4 regions of the Rhizobium sp. SU303 genome follow, and region 1 is predicted to be linked to each of the others. Evidence: riboswitches for the same ligand, from Rfam matches in the RefSeq annotation. Region 1 holds a riboswitch; each other region holds the start of a gene.
What was found. A riboswitch is a leader RNA that binds a small molecule or an ion and turns the genes downstream of it on or off. The one in region 1 is predicted to bind thiamine pyrophosphate.
Positions count from the first base shown of each region.

Region 2: linked by a shared signal. The riboswitch ahead of thiC (phosphomethylpyrimidine synthase ThiC) and the one ahead of RlegSU303_RS21100 (YkoF family thiamine/hydroxymethylpyrimidine-binding protein) in region 1 are both predicted to bind thiamine pyrophosphate.
Region 3: linked by a shared signal. The riboswitch ahead of RlegSU303_RS26710 (hypothetical protein) and the one ahead of RlegSU303_RS21100 (YkoF family thiamine/hydroxymethylpyrimidine-binding protein) in region 1 are both predicted to bind thiamine pyrophosphate.
Region 4: linked by a shared signal. The riboswitch ahead of thiM (hydroxyethylthiazole kinase) and the one ahead of RlegSU303_RS21100 (YkoF family thiamine/hydroxymethylpyrimidine-binding protein) in region 1 are both predicted to bind thiamine pyrophosphate.

Region 1 is NZ_CP088095.1:4,280,321-4,282,517, reverse strand. Features, by position in the region: gene RlegSU303_RS21105 (ABC transporter permease) at 1-632, opposite strand, end outside; gene RlegSU303_RS21100 (YkoF family thiamine/hydroxymethylpyrimidine-binding protein) at 645-1,253, opposite strand; TPP riboswitch at 1,244-1,357, opposite strand; gene soxR (redox-sensitive transcriptional activator SoxR) at 1,668-2,132, shown strand.
Region 2 is NZ_CP088096.1:410,553-412,749, reverse strand. Features, by position in the region: gene RlegSU303_RS26505 (helix-turn-helix domain-containing protein) at 1-139, opposite strand, end outside; TPP riboswitch at 762-873, shown strand; gene thiC (phosphomethylpyrimidine synthase ThiC) at 967-2,197, shown strand, end outside.
Region 3 is NZ_CP088096.1:451,718-453,914, reverse strand. Features, by position in the region: gene RlegSU303_RS26715 (hypothetical protein) at 1-451, shown strand, start outside; TPP riboswitch at 671-781, shown strand; partial or broken gene RlegSU303_RS26710 (hypothetical protein) at 872-1,432, shown strand; gene RlegSU303_RS26705 (hypothetical protein) at 2,147-2,197, opposite strand, start outside.
Region 4 is NZ_CP088097.1:334,608-336,804, reverse strand. Features, by position in the region: gene RlegSU303_RS30530 (hypothetical protein) at 1-844, shown strand, start outside; TPP riboswitch at 936-1,032, shown strand; gene thiM (hydroxyethylthiazole kinase) at 1,083-1,886, shown strand; gene thiE (thiamine phosphate synthase) at 1,883-2,197, shown strand, end outside.

The DNA of each region.
Region 1 (2,197 bases):
CCGGCATATTCGGCAAAGATCGCGCCGACGACGGCATAGGTGATCGAGATCCGCAGGCCCGCGAAGAAATAAGGCAGCGAGGAGGGAAGCCGTGCCAGACAAAAAATGCGCCAACGGCTCGCCTTCATCGAATTCAGCAATTCGGCGATGTCGCGGTCGGTCGATTCATAGCCCTGCAGCAAGGCGACGAGCAGCGGGAAGAAGGTGACGAGCGCCACCAGCAGGATCTTCGGCAACAGGCCGAAGCCGAACCAAAGGACGACGAGGGGCGCGATCGCCACCAGCGGCAGGGTCTGGCTGGCGATGAAGATCGGCAGCAATGCCCGGCGCATGAAGGGCACGAAATCCATGAGGATCGAGGCGGCAAAGGCGAAGGCCAGCGACAGGGCGAAACCTCCGAGTGTCGCGCCGAGCGTGGGCCAGGTATTGGCAATCAGTCCCTCGCGGTTCAGCCAGCCCTGCATGACGATGCGCGAAGGCGCCGGCAGGATGGATGGTTTGATGCCGGAGAGATCGACATAGAGTTCCCATGCCGCCAAAAAGGCGCAGCCGGCAAGCAAGGCGGGTATGCCCCGGTAGAGAGCGGCGCGGAGCGCGGCAAGGCGCGATTCCGATGGTTTTGACGGTATCATCAGCGTTCGATTTCAAGCTTTCGTCGGGCTGTTGGCCGACACCGTGATGTCGAGGGTCACATGCCCTTCGGGTTCGCCGAAGCGAAAGAAGGCCTCACGAATGGTGGCGAACACCGCGCCGGCATCGCCAGAGAGCCTGGTGCAGAAATTTTTGGCGCGGTCGAAGGTGCCGGAGCGCTTCAGGAAGTCGATGCAGCCGTAGATCTCGTCCATATGGGTGCCGGCTCCCATGACGTAGAGCGAGAATTGCGCGGCGGTCGGTTGTCTGGTCTCGGCGGTGGTTTCAACGGCGGCAAGTGCGGCTGTTATACGCTCGGCAAGCGGCTCCGCCTGGCCGAGGGAGGGGCTGACGCCGCAGATGGCGTCGTCGGGCTCGCCGGGGCAGCCGCGTGAAATGGCAGCGGACAGCACGCAATGCTCGCCGGTCTTCGCGGCAGCGACGAAAAGGTCGTGCATGGCGGCGAAGAGAATGTCAGGCGGGCCGACCAGCAGTGTGGAGATGTCATCGGTCTCGATGCGCAGCCGGTTGCGATAGGGATCGAGCGCCGTGACGGCATCGAGAATGATGCCGACGAAATTGTCGGACATCGGATAGAGTGACACTTGTGCGCCTGAGAACATCTGAACCTCGCTCCGCTGGCATTACCCAGATCAGCTTTGAAGGGTCCAGAGGCTTGCGCCTCACATCTCAGCCCCGGCAATACGGAGCTCCCCTGTTATTTGCGCGGAAACTATCACCGGGGTTTTCTCCCCGCAACAGCAAAATTGCGAACCCGTCCGTGCGGTCGGAATGAACCGGATGTGACGGAAAACACCCGGGCGGAGGATCTGCCCGGGTGTTCCCAATGGTTCCGTACCTGCCGGGAACGGAACCGGAGCTTCCTCCCTCAGGCGGCTAGTGCATAACCCCGAAAATCGGAATCGATTTTCGGAAAAGGATATGCGCAGATTCAAAGTGATAGAGCATCCTTAGCGGACTTTACGATTGCAGGAGCAAGGGTTATAAAACCTCAACTAATCTTGAGGTCAAGAGGCATGGATACAATTCCGGCAGCGCCGCTCGGCAAGCTCCTGACGGTCGGCGAAGTGGCGGAGCGCAGCGGCCTGGCCGTCTCGGCGCTGCATTTTTACGAAACCAAGGGGCTGATCTCGAGCATCCGCTCTCGAGGCAATCAGCGGCGCTATGGGCGCGATGTGCTTCGCCGGCTCGGCATCATCAAGGTGGCGCAGCGTGTCGGCATTCCACTTTCGGAAATCCAGGCGGCGTTCGAGTCCCTGCCGCAGGGACGCACGCCGACCGTGGCCGACTGGCAGACGCTGTCGGCGCTGTGGAAGGATGATCTCGACGCGCGAATCAGGCGGCTTAGCCTGCTGCGCGACCGTCTGACCGGCTGCATCGGCTGCGGCTGCCTGTCGATCGAAAGCTGTCCGCTGCGCAATCCCTGCGACCGGCTCGGCAAGGAAGGGCCGGGCGCGCGGCTTCTGGAGACCGAAAACTAAAGGCTGAAACTTCTCGGGAAGGCTAGTGTCTCCCGGAAAGATCGATGCGCGCCTTTCTTTCGGTC
Region 2 (2,197 bases), on a different replicon from region 1:
CTGTCACCTCGGCCACGGTCAGACCGGTGGTTTCTGCGAGGTCGTCCAAAGAATAGCCGCGAGCCTGGCGAGCCTCTGCAAGCAGGGCGCCGATGGATGGGACAGCAGGGGATTTCGCAATCTTCGAGGCCATGTTCATGTCTTTAAGCTTCCTTCTGGCGGCCGGAAAACAAAAGGTTTCTAGTTCCACCGCTGCCGACCGCGTCCGGCAGCGGTGGATTTCTCCGATTTCCGCGGGCGCTCTTTCTAGCAGTTTGTGCGATGGAGTACAGGTCTAACGTGGTGAAGGAGTGGACGACCCTTGCCTCCGGGGGTCAACCTTTCCCTGCGATCATCATTGGCGCCCGCTAGTAGAATGACGTCTTGCTGCAATCGACATTGATCGCCGTAATCGAGTACAGGGCTTGGACTGAAGACGAGCAGCTTCGCGTGCCTCCTTTGAAATCAACATCTATCAGGTTTCCATATGTCGGGATGGAAGCGCCGTCTCAGTCGAACGCTTGCAAATCAGATCGGCGAGCCGACCGAGGATATCATGGACGACATGAATTCGACGCCAGCAAAGGACGGCTCGGGTACATAGGCTTCAACAGGTGTGAACCATCACGGCATCGAAAGATGGTAGGAAAGTAAAATCTTGCTGCCGGTATTCCATTCGTTTGATCGCGGCGACCACCCACCGATAGCCTGAGTGTCACCTGCATCCCCAAGCCATTGCAGTTGTCGCTTGACAGCTCCCTCGGCAAGCCTCTACCCTTTTTCGCATTCACCAGGGGGGTCCCGGCAAGGGGCTGAGATACTGCTATCGCGCGCAGTGACCCGTTGAACCTGATCCAGTTCATACTGGCGTAGGGACGGTGCAAGCGCTCGAGAGGTTTCGGATTCACGCGTGGAATCCGTGCCGGCGTCTTTTCATCATTCCGGCTGAGGACTGGGTCTCCAAACTCAAACTTGGAGCCTCAAACCATGAACATCGCCGCAAAGAATATCACCCCAACCGTCACCACCGGCCCCTTGCCGGCATCCAGGAAGATCTACAGTCGGGGGGACATCCATCCCGATATTTGCGTGCCGATGCGCGAAATCAGCCTGCATCCGACATCGGGCGAGCCGCCCGTTGTCGTCTACGACTCGTCCGGCCCCTATACGATCGAGGGCACCGAGATCCGTATCGAACAGGGGCTGCCCTCACTGCGACGTGACTGGGTTCTCGCCCGCGGCGACGTCGAGGCCTATAAGGGCCGCCATGTCCGTCCCGAAGACAACGGCTTTGCCAGCGGCGAAAGGCTGACGCCCGAATTCCCCGCGCTACGCCAGCCGCTGCGCGCAAAGGATGGCAGTGCAGTCACCCAGCTCTCTTATGCGCGCGCCGGCATCATCACGCCCGAGATGGAATTCATAGCCATCCGCGAAAACCTCGGCCGCAAGGCGCAGGCGGACGCCATAGTCCGCGACGGCGAAAGTTTCGGCGCCCATATTCCGGACCATGTGACGGCGGAATTCGTCCGGCAGGAAGTGGCGGTGGGTCGGGCGATCATCCCCGCCAACATCAACCATCCGGAAGCCGAACCGATGATCATCGGCCGCAATTTTCTGGTGAAGATCAACGCCAATATCGGCAACTCGGCCGTCACCTCATCGATGGCGGAGGAGGTTGAGAAGATGGTCTGGGCGGCCCGCTGGGGCGCCGATACCGTCATGGATCTCTCCACCGGCCGTAACATCCACAACATCCGCGAATGGATCATCCGCAATTCGCCGGTGCCGATCGGTACCGTGCCGCTCTATCAGGCGCTGGAGAAGGTCGAGGGCATTGCCGAGAACCTGACCTGGGAGGTGTATCGCGACACGCTGATCGAACAGGCCGAACAGGGCGTCGACTATTTCACCATCCATGCCGGCGTGCGGCTTCACTACATCCCGCTCACCGTCAACCGCGTCACCGGCATTGTCTCGCGCGGCGGTTCGATCATGGCGAAGTGGTGTCTCCATCATCACCGCGAAAGCTTCCTCTACGAGCATTTCGAGGAGATCTGCGACATCTGCCGCGCCTATGACGTCTCCTTCTCGCTCGGCGATGGCCTGCGCCCCGGCTCGATCGCCGACGCGAATGATGCGGCGCAGTTCGCCGAACTAGAAACACTGGGAGAGCTGACCAAGATCGCCTGGGCGAAAGACTGCCAGGTGATGATCGAAG
Region 3 (2,197 bases), on a different replicon from region 1:
GCGTGTGGACAGGCAAGGCAAACCGGCCGATGAGCACATCCATGAACTTCTGACCGTTGGACCCGGTGAGCTTATCGCTTATCGCCGCGTCCGCCTGGTCTGCGGCGACCGCGTCTTGTCCGAAGCCGACAACTGGTATGTACCTGCAAAATTAACTGCAGAAATGAATCGGGCGTTGAATACCAGCGATATCGCGTTTGGCAGAGCCGTTCAGGCTCTCAATTTCACTCGCACAAACCTGTCTGCCAAGTTGCTCTGGTCCCCTCTATCCGAAGGCTGGGACATGGACGGCTTAATAACGCATAAAACAAGTTCCCTTAGCCTGCCGCCGTTCCTGCTCGAACATCGTGCCATACTGAAACTTCAAGACGGCACTCCGTTTAGCGCCTTGGTCGAAAGTTACACGGACAAGGTCCTAGACTTTCCAGTTCCGCGCCTGCTTTCTCAATAGCGCTTCGGTATCTCGGTACACTTGCTGCACTGCGCGGGATAAAATAGAAAGCCACGGCATGGGACAAAGGCGTCCGGCTTGCACAAGCGTGCCGGTCGGGCGATTGACTTGTCGATTCGTTTGATCGCGGCGACCACGCACGATAGCCTGTGTGTAACCTGACCCCAAGCCATCGCAGATTGTCGCTTGACAGTTCCCTCGGCAAACCTCTACGCTTTTTGCATTCACCAGGGGGTCCCATCAAGGGGCTGAGGTACTGCTATCGCGCGCAGTGACCCGTTGAACCTGATCCAGTTCATACTGGCGTAGGGACGGTGCAAGCGCTCGAAGCAGTGGATTCACGCGTGGAATCCGTGCCGGCGTCTTTTCATCATTCCGGCTGAGGACTGGGTCTCCAATCGAAAGTTGGAACCTCAAACCATGAATATCGCAGCCACCCCAACCCACACCACCGGCCCCTTGCCGGCATCCAGGAAGATCTACATTCGGGGCGGCGTCCATCCCGACATTTGCGTGCCGATGCGCGAAATCAGCCTACATCCGACATCAGGCGAGCCGCCCGTTGTGGTCTACGACTCCTCCAGCCCCTATACGCTCGAGGGCGCCGAGATCCGTATCGAACAGGGGCTGCCCTCACTGCGACGCGACTGGGTTCTCGCCCGCGGCGACGTCGAGGCCTATCAGGACCGCCATGTCCGTCCCGAAGACAACGGCTTTGCCAGCGGCGAAAGGCTGACGCCCGAAGTTCCCACGCTACGCCGGCCGCTACGCGCAAAGGATGGCGAGGCCGGCACCCAGTTTGCCTATGCGCGCGCCGGTATCATCACGCCGGAAATGGAGTTCATCGCCATCCGCGAAAACCCCGGCCGCAAGGCGCAGGCGGATGCCGTAGTCCGCGACGGCGAGAGCTTCGGCGCGCATATTCCGGATCATGTGACGGCGGAATTCGCCCGGCGGGAAGTGGCGGTGGGTCGGGCGATCAACCATGTGGCCCAGTGCCCGCCAGTCACCATCGAACGAATACGCCCCGCTCTGCAGATCATGAGCGCCGTCGCCCAAGGCGCGTTCATCGACTCCGGTTGATGGGCATTCAGCCAGAGACTCCATTCGAAACCCGCAAGAAATCCGGATCCTCGCCGGCATCAGTAAGGATGTTTTCTGCACCAATGCGGCCATGAACCAGACCCTGCGCGTGGACAATTGATAGTGCTTGTACGACCCTGCGGATACACTCGCGAAGGGTGACTTTCGGTGAGGGCGCGAAACACGCAAGGAATGTCATCCATGCTGCGTTTTAAAACCGCCCGCGTGTGGCGCGCCCTGCTTTTTGGAGTGTAGTCGCGGGCGGAGGCATGGCTTCCGTGCCGACGCTCGCGGCACCGCCTCCTTTGCGGAGGCAAATGACGATGCGCAGAAGCTGGGGAAGACCCTGTGCGCGGTCCTTGATAACGTTGCCGTCAAGAAGAGCTAGGTGACTTCCGTGCGTGCATTCAAATCTGCTTGGGCCCGTGGCGTCGATCCAACTGATGGCAACCGTAATCAGCGGCGCGCTAAGCCGTCATTCAGCAATCTTTTCGGCCGCCATTGCGAAAGTCAAGGATGCTCGCCTTGAAAGGACTCGAACCGGCGACACCCTATTCAAATCTGAGATTGTTCACGTACAACAAGCTTAAAAGGGCAGACAGCACGCCACGCTCACCGTTCAAACCGCTCTAGCATTTTTCTCAACTGCGCGTTTTGCAACGT
Region 4 (2,197 bases), on a different replicon from region 1:
CAAGAACGGCAACGAAGCACTCGGTTCTCCGGGAACGGATTCCGAACTCAAAGCGGATTCAGCGCCGATTGCGCTCGCCACGGACGATGCCACCAGCGCCAAAATGCTGATGGAAGCTCTCATCGCGGCGCCGACATTTAACCTCGAAAGCTCCGTCGGCAAGGCTCAAGGGCTCGGCGACGTCGTCTCGGGCCTGATCTCCGGCCCGAGAGCGGCGGTGGCGCGGTTTTTGAACCAGCTGACCTATTACGAAATGAAGAAGCGCGCCGGCATCGTCGGCGAGGCGTTGACGAAAAGCGTGCTGTCGAAGCTCGTGCTGCAACAGCCGATCCGCCTGCATCTCGTCGGCCACAGCTTCGGCGCCCGGCTGGTCGCGGCATCAGCCAACGGGCTCACCCCGGTCCCGAAGCTGGAATTCTTCTCGCTCACCCTGCTGCAGGGGGCCTTCTCGCACAATGGCTTCGCCAAGGAGATCAAGCCGGGCCTTGCCGGCGCCTTTCCCGATGTCGTTGGCAAACCGACAGGCCCGATCTGCATCACCCACACCCACAACGATCTCGCCTGCACGCTTGCCTATGCGCTGGCGTCGCGCCTGTCGCGCGATATCGCCAAGAGCATCGGCGATGCCAACGACGAGTTCGGGGCGATGGGGGCGAACGGTCCGCAGCACCTGAAGGCGGGACAGGCTGTCGAGGACGATACGGATGCCGTGTTCACGCCGCAGGCCGGCAAGGTCAACACCTTCCTGGCGGACAAGTACATCATCAAGACAGCGGCGTCGGATGCCCATAACAATGTCGCCAACGAGGATGTCGGACGGCTGCTGGCAAAGATCGTCGGCTGATCGCCTTTCGTAAAAAAACGCACGGCGCTGTCAGTCGTGGAATTGTCATTTTCAGGATGACATCAGTCCCGTTCTCTGCGAAAAAGAGCGCGATGAGAGACAGGGGCGTTCGTCGACAGACGGGCTGAGAAGCACCCTTCGAACCTGAACCGGATAATGCCGGCGGAGGGAGTCGCTCGGGGCCGCGGCACCGCCCGCACCAACCGCCCCGTGCCCGCCCCCGCCTGAAAGGGGCCACATGCAGACCAGGACCACACCAGGAGCGATGCTGAAGGCGATGCGCGAGAAGCCGCCGCTCGTTCAGTGCATCACCAATTACGTCGCCATGAATATCGCCGCGAATGTCCTGCTTGCCGCGGGCGCCTCGCCCGCCATGGTGCATGCCGCCGAAGAAGCCGGCGAATTCGCCGGGATCGCCAGCGCGCTGACAATCAATATCGGCACGCTGTCGACGCAATGGATTGACGGCATGCAGGCGGCGGCGAAGGCGGCGACATCCGCCGGCAAACCCTGGGTGCTCGATCCGGTCGCCCATTATGCCACGACCTTCCGCCGCAATGCGGTTGCCGAACTGCTCGCCCTGCGCCCGACCATCATCCGCGGCAACGCTTCCGAGATCATCGCGCTTGCTGGCGGAGAGAGCCGCGGCCAGGGCGTCGACAGCCGTGATCCGGTCGAGCAGGCGGAAGGTTCGGCGCGATGGCTGGCTGAGCGACAGCGGGCGGTCGTGGCCGTCACCGGCGCCGTCGATTTCGTCACCGACGGCGAGCAGGCCGTGCGCATCGAAGGCGGATCGGCCTTGATGCCTCAGGTCACAGCACTCGGCTGCTCGCTCACCTGCCTCGTCGGCGCCTTTGCCGCGACAGCGCCTGAGGACATCTTTGGTGCGACGGTCGCTGCACTTGCAACCTTCGCCATCGCCGGTGAGGAAGCCGCCCTTGGAGCGGCCGGCCCCGGCTCCTTCTCCTGGCGCTTCCTCGATGCGCTGGCCGCGCTCGACGCCGAAACGCTTGACGCCAGGGCAAGGATATCGGTGGTATGAAGGCTTTCGACCTTTCGCTCTATCTCGTCCTCGACGCCGATCTCTGCGCGGAGATCGGCATGGTCGAGACCGCGCGCCTTGCCATTGCCGGCGGCGCGACCATGGTGCAGCTGCGCGACAAACATGCCGGCACCATCAGGATGATCGAGACCGGCCGCGCCTTGAAACAGGCGCTGGATGGGACCGGCGCCCTCCTCATTGTCAACGATGACGTCGAGGCGGCAATCGCCATCGGCGCCGACGGCCTGCATATCGGCCAGGAGGACATGGATGCGATGAGAGCGAGGGCGATGATCGGCCCTGAGATGATC